2 regions of the Streptomyces sp. NPDC052042 genome follow, and region 1 is predicted to be linked to the other one. Evidence: riboswitches for the same ligand, from Rfam matches in the RefSeq annotation. Region 1 holds a riboswitch; the other holds the start of a gene.
What was found. A riboswitch is a leader RNA that binds a small molecule or an ion and turns the genes downstream of it on or off. The one in region 1 is predicted to bind glycine.

Region 1 (4,257 bases):
GGCGGTGGACCGGGCGGCACAGCGCCGGTGAGGATCCCTCCACCCTCACCGTGGGGTCGTTTCTCATCGGTGCAGCCGTGATGCTGCCGCTCGCCTGGGCCGAGGGCCTGGTAACGTGCAGCGCGCGCCTGGCCCAAGTGGCGTTGCCGATGCTGTACATCGCTGCGGTCACCACGGCGCTCGCCTGTCCGCTGCACTTCGCCGGGGTCGCTGCTCTGCCAGCGGCCACCGCGTCGGTGATGATGCTCCTCGAACCGGTCAGCGCGGCCGTCCTGGCCGTTGTGCTCCTGGAGGAACGGCTCACGGCGGCCACCGTCACGGGCACCGTTGTCCTGCTCGCTGCCATCGCCGGCCTCGCGGCCGCCGAGTCCTGACTGGACGCCAAGACCTCACGACCGTGACATAAGGCGCGTGGTGCGCAGGAACGGATTTCCTTCGCACCACACCGCAAGGCTCAGCCCCGGCTCCGCGTTGATGCGGTCGTCGCTCACATCACCCAACGGGACCCTGCCGCCCGATGCCGGGGGCTGAGCCGGCCTCAGTGGGCAGAGCATCGCTGAGCAGGCACGGGCCGGTGGGTACCGGTGAGCGGGTGTATCCGACACTGGCGTGATGGATCAGCTTGAGCAGACCGTAGGCCTCGTCCGCGACGTCGTGGGGCCGGAACTCCTCGGGACGTACCTTCACGGCTCCGCCGTGCTCGGGGGTCTCGCCCCGGCCAGCGACCTGGACATCCTGGCCGTCACCCGGCGGAGTCTTGACGAGGCGACGCGGCAGGCACTTGTCGAGGGCTTGCTGGACATTTCCGGCCTCACGCCCACTGTCCGGCCGGTTGAACTCACTGTCGTGGTCCAGTCCGAAGTCCGCCCCTGGCGGTTCCCGCCGATCGGAGACTTCCTCTACGGAGAGTGGCTGCGCGACGAATTCCAGGCGGGCGCGGCTCCGCGGCCCGGCCCGATGCCGGACCTGGCCCTGGTCCTCGCAGTGGTCCTGGCAGGCAACCACCCCCTGACCGGGCCGCCTCCGGCCGAGCTGCTGGATCCGGTGCCGCACACCGACCTCGTCCGGGCGAGCGTTGAGGCGATCCCCGAACTTCTGGCCGACCTACACGACGACACGCGCAACGTCCTGCTGACCCTCGCCCGCATCTGGGCCACCCTCGCCACAGGCGAGATCAAGACCAAGGACGCCGCCGCCCACTGGGCCATGGCCCACCTGCCCCCGGAACACCGCCCCGTCCTGGAACACGCCAGGAACTTGTACCTCACCTGTCACTATCAGGACGAGGTCTGGAGCAAGGAGCTGAAGGCCCAGGTACGTCCACACGTGGACGACGTGCTCACCCGCATCGACCACCTGCACCAACAGATATGAACCGCTCCCGGATACTCGGAGCGGCTGTACGCCGCGCGCGAAAGATACGCCAGCTACCCGCCGGACTTGCAGGCCCTGTTCGCGGGTCTCGGCCTGCCATGGGTCGATGTCCCGGTTCCGTCGTTGAGCAGCGCTTCGAGGCGGCCCTGGCTGATCTCCGGCTGGTACGGCGTCTAGGCGGTGTACCAGGCCGGATCCTCCAGCACGTTGCGCCGGATCACCGCGGGCGTGCTGGTCGCGTGGTAGCCGAGACCGGTCATCGGGACGGCCGTAGTGTTCCTGCCCGCAAGCTCCTGCAGCTCGGCGCGCGCCTCGGCTTCGGTGGCGGCGGGCAGCTTCAGGTCGGAGGTGCTCCGGATACCGCTCGGGACGGTGGCGTCGATGAGGTCGGCAAGGGTCGGGTAGCCGACTTCGGCAAGCATTTTGGCGCGGTCGGCGTGGTTGATGCCGATGTGACGTGCGGCGAACTCCCCGGATGGAGAAGAGGATTCGGGTGAGGTCATGGAGGGAGGCTCCCTGCTGAGGTCGCCGTGGGCGCGACGTTGTGTATGGGTGGCCTCCCCGCTCTGTCATCGGTACCTGAGAGCTTCACCGCCGGGTCCGGCGGTTTGCACCGGGGTGCAGGACGTGACGTCATGTCTTTCCAGAGTCGCCTTGCCGAAGCGGTAGTTGGGCCTGAGAGATTCCGGGGAGGATCTGCTCCTTCGGCGCAACGGTCCTCGAAGAGCGTGAGCTCTCCCGCACAGGATCATCAGCAGAGTATTCGGTTGTCGTGTGCTTCGAGAGGCAACGTACGGGCCCGATGCCCGGCGGCTGGACGTGATCGTCGAGCACCGGGCCCCGCCTTCATCCGACTCGATGGCCCCTCATGGACTCGCCGGACTGGATGCGCTGGCAGGGCTTCGGCGTAGTTCGATGCCGTCCGTTTTGATCATGTGAGGCCGAGGAGGGTGAGGGGCCTGGTTTGGCCCCGGGCTGTCCGTCGGAGTCCGGAGGCGATGTTGCGGACGCCGGCCAGGCGAAAAGCTCCGATCGCAAGGTTCCTGCAGGTGGCCATTGCTCGGGGTGCGTTCCCGGTCCGCAGCTGGGAGGCGTCCTCGGTGAACGTGACGTCCCTGACGTGGTGCAGGGCTTCGACGATCCAGTGCCCTCGGATCAGTCGGGCGAGCTGGGCCGGGCCAGCCTGCTCGGCGGTGAGGCTGGTGACCGCGTAGACCGTCTTGAGGCTGATCTTTCCGGTCTTGCGGTGGACGCGGCGGCGGACGATCTGCACGGCCTCGCGGGCGCCGGGGAAGAGCAGGTTGTTGACCGTGCAGACCTTCAGTCTGCGGATCTCGTGGCGGCCGTGACCGGTCGCGCAGGTCCTATCCTGCAGCGGAATCTACTTCCAGGGAAGGGACTTGAGCTGTTCGCGGAGCTTCTTGGAGTTGCGCTTCACGATCACTATGTAGTGGGCCTGCCGGTCGAGCAGGTAGACGGCGTGGTCGTGCTGGGTGTGCATCGCATCGCTGGTGACGACCGTGCCCGGCCAAGTTCTCAAGGGTGTCGAGCAGCGGCTGGAAGCAGGTGATCTCGTTGGTCTTCTCGCCGACGTCCATCTGGGCCAGGCCCAGTGCGCTCACGTGGTCGCATGCGGCCAGGAGGTGGATCTTCCGTCCCTTCACGCGGGCCGCACCCCGCAGCGACTTCCCGTCGACCGCGAGTCCTCGCAGCCCTTGACCACTGGTCTGCCGGTCCGCCAGCCAGGCTCCGACGCCCGGTCCAGGGCGTCCGCGTCGATTCTGGCGAGCAGTCGCCGGATCGTGGATTCCGCGGGCCAGGACCGTTTCGGGAACAGCGGATCTATGACCGTGCCGAGCCGTTCGAGCAGGACCGGCGGTGCGTCGGCCACCCATTCACCCACCGCGAGCAAGGACCGCGCTCCGGCGAGAACCGCGCAGGCCGTCAGTGCCAGGAGCGTCACAAGCGGATGCCGTACTCCCCGCGGGTCACGCGGGTCCGGGACCTGAGCAAGGCGTTCCAGCAATCCCGGAACCTCGTTCCCGGACGCTTCTGGGTGTGGCCTGAGCTGGTCAAAGGCAGTGGAGGTCAGAGATGATGCGTCGGCAGGCACGGGCAGTCCAAGGTCACAGAGCGTAGAGAACTCCATGATCACGGACGTCCGTGCCTGCTGTGTATCGAACCCCGCCCAACACGACGAGATGCCAGCAACCGGGCGTCAGCCGACTACGCCGAAGCCCTGGATGCGCTGGGCGCGTGCGTCACCCATGGACGTGGTGTCGCACTGGTATGGCGATGTACTTGTGTTCCAGGAACTCCTCAATGCCGACGCGACCGCCTTCTCGGCCGAGCCCCGACTGTTTGACTCCGCCGAACGGTGCAGCGGGGTTGGAAACGAGACCGGTGTTGAGGCCGATCATGCCTGATTCCAGCCTCTCGCTGATGTCGAGGGCCCGGTCGAGATCCCGGGTGAACATGTACGCTGCCAGCCCCCAGTCGGTGTCGTTGGCCAGCCTGACCGCCTCGTCCTCGTTATCGAAGGGGATGACGGGAGCGACCGGCCCGAAGATCTCCGTGTGGAGCAGTCGGCTTCCGGTGCTGACGCCGGTCAGCACGGTCGGCGGGTAGAAGTGGCCGGGGCCGTCGGGCACCTGTCCGGAGGCGACGACCTTCGCCCCTCGATCCAGAGCGTCGGAGACCAGAGACGACGTCTTTTCCTTCGCCACCGCGTCGATGAGCGGTCCGACGCGGACCTGGGGTTCGGTACCTGGTCCGACCGTGAGGGAGGCCATCCGCTCCCCCAGCCTCCCGGCGAACTCGTCGGCGATCGCTCGATGCACGTAAAAGCGGTTTGCGGCCGTACATGCCTCACCCATGTTGCGC
Region 2 (4,257 bases), on a different contig from region 1:
CGGGCGGTGAGCACGACACCGCTCTCCTCGAACTCCCCGGCGGCGGCGGCGAGGAAGTCGACGGGCTCCTCCTGCCAGTCCGGCTCGTACAGGCGGACCCGGCCACCGGTGGCCGGTCCGTCCAGCTGGGTGCGTCCGGCCCGGCAGAGCTCGGCCACGGCGGGCGGCGGCAGCGGCATCCCGACCGCGCCCCCGGGGTTCACGGCTATGCCGAGCTGCGGGGGCAGGCCGCGGGCGAATTCGACGGCGGGGGCGACCGTGTAGGGCATCCGGTCACCGACACAGGCGAGGAACTGCTGTTCGGAGCTGAAGACGGGGACGAACGCGGCCCCGTCGATCTCCAGCGCCGGCAGGTCCAGGTCCGTGGATTCGGTGCTGCCACCGTTGGGCAGCGGCACCCAGACATGGCTGCGCCCGAGCACCTCGACGAGGCGCCCGCCGGCCTCCGTCGCACCCACCGAGGCCGCCAGCACCTCTTCGAGCTCATTGGCCGGCCATCCGTTTTCCGGATGGGACTGGACCTGCGCCGGAACGTCCACTGCTTCCCCTTCTCGCCCGAGCCTTCCGGCAGAAGGTTAACGTCCGCCCCGGGACATGCCCGGGCCCGAGCGGGCTCCGGTGAATGTGATGCGGTCCAGCAGCCCGGCCGCCTCCCGGTCCAGGAGCACCGCCGAGGCGCAGCCGGACGGCAGCAGCCCCTTCTCGGCGTCCCGGAGCAGCCGGCCCACGGCCCTGCGGTGCCGGGCGAACGCGTACCCGGACACGCCCCGGCCGCGTTCCCGCTGCCCCTCCCTCGCGGTCTGCGGTGTGACGTCGAGCAGGAGCAGATGGAGGTCCCGGCCCCGGCGCCGCGCGTCCCGGGCCAGCCAGCGGCGTACCCACGCCTGCGTTCCGCAGTCGTGCACGACGACTGACTCGCCCGAGCACAGGGCCCGCCGCAGCCCCACGTAGTGGGCGAGGCGGACGAGGGGGCGGTAGAGGACGTACGGGAGCAGGCGGGGCACCGACCGCGCCCAGCGGTCCCGGGTGTCCTGGGAATCGACGGTGCGGACCGTGGCCACCCGCCGTATGAGCGTGGACTTGCCGCTGCCGGGCAGCCCGGAGACCACCACCACGTCGCCCACCGCGAAGTCCAGGCTCCGCGGCGCACGCCCGCCGCGTCGCCGCAGGTCGCGTACCACCGGCGCGGGTCCGGCGAGCATGTGCCCTGCCGGGGCCCCGGCACGCGCGGGCAGCGCGCCGTGCCCGGCCCCCGCGATCGTCGCGTACCGCCGTAACGTCATCGCCCTCCCCCTGCTGGATGTCCGCTCATGGCCGAAGTGTAAAGAAGAGGTAATGCGGCACAACCGTCCACGCCGTTGGACTGCCCCGGGGACCGGGGCCCCACTCCGGCCCGATGCGTGCGATGATGGCCCGGCCAACTGCATAAAGGCCGTTTGAATCCGCACGGGAGAGTTCCGGTCGCCGTGTGGGCCGGGCGCCGAAGGAGCAAGATCCTCCCTTGAATCTCTCAGGCCCCGTACCGTGTGGATGAGGCAGATCTGAAAAGCGGGCCGCTTCGCGGCTCCACCCAAGGTGCAAGCCGAACCCGACCCTTCGGGGGCTTTCGGCGAACCTCTCAGGTTCCGATGACAGATGGGGAGGGTTCGTCCTCGCCGTCATGCCCCGGGAGCCACACCATGACCACCGCCCCCCGCCGCACCGCCCTCGACGCCCTGCACCGTTCGCTGGGCGCGACCATGACCGACTTCGCGGGCTGGGACATGCCGCTGCGGTACGCCAGCGAACGCGACGAGCACAACGCGGTCCGTACCAAGGCCGGCCTCTTCGACCTCTCGCACATGGGTGAGATCACCGTCACCGGCCCCGAGGCCGTCGCCTTCCTGAACCACGCCCTGGTGGGCAACCTCGGCACCGTCGCCATCGGCCGCGCCCGCTACACGATGATCTGCGCCGAGGACGGCGGCATCCTCGACGACCTGATCGTCTACCGGCTGGGCGAGCACGAGTACCTGGTCGTGGCCAACGCGGGCAACGCCCAGATCGTGCTGGACGCGCTGACCGCGCGGGCCGAGGGCTTCGACACCGAGGTGCGCGACGACCGCGACGCGTACGCGCTGCTCGCCGTGCAGGGCCCCGCGTCCCCCGCCGTCCTGGCCTCCGTCACCGATGCCGATCTGGACGGCCTGAAGTACTACGCCGGGCTGCCGGGCACGGTCGCCGGCGTCCCCGCGCTGATCGCCCGCACCGGCTACACCGGGGAGGACGGCTTCGAACTGTTCGTCGCCCCCGAGCACGCCGAGGGGCTGTGGAAGGCCCTGACCGAGGCGGGCGCCCCGCACGGCCTGGTCCCGTGCGGACTCTCCTGCCGCGACACGCTCCGCCTGGAGGCGGGCATGCCGCTCTACGGCCACGAGCTGACCACCGGCCTGACCCCGTTCGACGCCGGTCTCGGCCGGATCGTGAAGTTCGAGAAGGAGGGCGACTTCGTCGGCCGCGAGGCTCTGGAGGCCGCCGCCGAACGCGCCGAGGCCGTCCCGCCCCGCAAGCTCGTCGGGCTGGTCGCCGAGGGCCGCCGGGTGCCGCGCGCCGGTTACTCCGTGGTCGTCGGCGGCGAGGTCGTCGGCGAGGTGACCTCGGGCACCCCGTCGCCCACCCTCGGCAAGCCGATCGCCATCGCGTACGTCGACGCCGAGTACGCCGCGCCCGGCACCGAGGGCGTCGGGGTGGACATCCGGGGCAACCACGAGCCGTACCAGGTCGTGGCGCTGCCGTTCTACAAGCGCCGGAAGTGACGATCGTCCGCGGCGCCCCGAGCGGTTCCGGCGCCGCGGACGGCGTCCGCCCGCTCCGAACGTGACGTAATCGCGTCTCACACCGTAAGACCACTGTTCATCAGCACTCCCCCTCGTACAGGAGAATTCAGGTCATGAGCAACCCCCAGCAGCTGCGTTACAGCAAGGAGCACGAGTGGCTGTCGGCCCTCGAGGACGGTGTGGCCACGGTCGGCATCACCGAGTTCGCCGCCAACGCGCTCGGTGACGTCGTCTACGCACAGCTCCCCGAGGTCGGTGACACGGTGACCGCGGGCGAGACCTGCGGCGAGCTGGAGTCGACCAAGTCGGTGAGCGACCTGTACTCGCCGGTGACCGGCGAGGTCACCGCCGCGAACCAGGACGTCGTGGACGACCCGTCGCTGGTGAACTCCGCTCCCTTCGAAGGCGGCTGGCTGTTCAAGGTACGTATCGCGGAGGAGCCGAAGGACCTGCTCTCCGCCGACGAGTACACCGAGTTCTCCGGCAACTGAGACCCCAAGGGACCCCCTGATGTCGCTTCTCAACTCCTCACTCCACGAGCTGGACCCGGACGTCGCCGCCGCCGTCGACGCCGAGCTCCACCGACAGCAGTCCACCCTCGAAATGATCGCGTCGGAGAACTTCGCTCCGGTCGCGGTGATGGAGGCCCAGGGCTCCGTCCTCACCAACAAGTACGCCGAGGGCTACCCCGGCCGCCGCTACTACGGCGGCTGCGAGCACGTCGACGTCGTCGAGCAGATCGCCATCGACCGGATCAAGGCACTGTTCGGCGCCGAGGCCGCGAACGTCCAGCCGCACTCCGGTGCGCAGGCCAACGCCGCCGCGATGTTCGCGCTGCTGCAGCCGGGCGACACGATCATGGGCCTCAATCTGGCCCATGGCGGTCACCTGACCCACGGCATGAAGATCAACTTCTCCGGCAAGCTCTACAACGTGGTCCCGTACCACGTCGACGAGAGCGGCATCGTGGACATGGCCGAGGTCGAGCGCCTGGCCAAGGAGGCCAAGCCGAAGCTGATCGTCGCCGGCTGGTCCGCGTACCCCCGCCAGCTCGACTTCGCCGCCTTCCGGCGGATCGCGGACGAGGTCGGCGCCTACCTGATGGTCGACATGGCGCACTTCGCCGGGCTGGTGGCCGCCGGCCTGCACCCCAACCCGGTGCCGCACGCCCACGTCGTCACGACCACCACGCACAAGACGCTCGGCGGTCCGCGCGGCGGTGTCATCCTGTCGACGCAGGAACTGGCCAAGAAGATCAACTCGGCGGTCTTCCCGGGCCAGCAGGGCGGCCCGCTGGAGCACGTGATCGCGGCCAAGGCGGTCTCGTTCAAGGTCGCGGCGAGCGAGGAGTTCAAGGAGCGCCAGCAGCGCACGCTGGACGGTGCCCGCATCCTCGCCGAGCGCCTGGTCCAGCCGGACGTCACCGAGGCCGGTGTCTCCG

Region 2: another riboswitch for glycine. It lies ahead of gcvT (glycine cleavage system aminomethyltransferase GcvT); the one in region 1 lies ahead of ACIHCL_RS34665 (glycine dehydrogenase (aminomethyl-transferring)).

What each region holds. Positions count from the first base shown of each region.
Region 1 covers NZ_JBIUBU010000041.1:18,417-22,673, forward strand. Annotated here, with positions in the region: gene ACIHCL_RS34650 (DMT family transporter) at 1-81, shown strand, start outside; gene ACIHCL_RS34655 (EamA family transporter) at 1-374, shown strand, start outside; gene ACIHCL_RS34660 (aminoglycoside adenylyltransferase family protein) at 613-1,374, shown strand; partial or broken gene ACIHCL_RS34665 (glycine dehydrogenase (aminomethyl-transferring)) at 1,470-1,877, opposite strand; glycine riboswitch at 2,028-2,125, opposite strand; gene ACIHCL_RS34670 (ISAs1 family transposase) at 2,306-2,755, opposite strand; gene ACIHCL_RS34675 (hypothetical protein) at 2,756-2,914, opposite strand; gene ACIHCL_RS34680 (transposase family protein) at 3,035-3,523, opposite strand; gene ACIHCL_RS34685 (NAD-dependent succinate-semialdehyde dehydrogenase) at 3,636-4,257, opposite strand, start outside.
Region 2 covers NZ_JBIUBU010000003.1:211,122-215,378, reverse strand. Annotated here, with positions in the region: gene ACIHCL_RS08355 (enhanced serine sensitivity protein SseB) at 1-539, opposite strand, end outside; gene ACIHCL_RS08350 (AAA family ATPase) at 576-1,283, opposite strand; glycine riboswitch at 1,438-1,535, shown strand; gene gcvT (glycine cleavage system aminomethyltransferase GcvT) at 1,680-2,795, shown strand; gene gcvH (glycine cleavage system protein GcvH) at 2,930-3,307, shown strand; gene glyA (serine hydroxymethyltransferase) at 3,327-4,257, shown strand, end outside.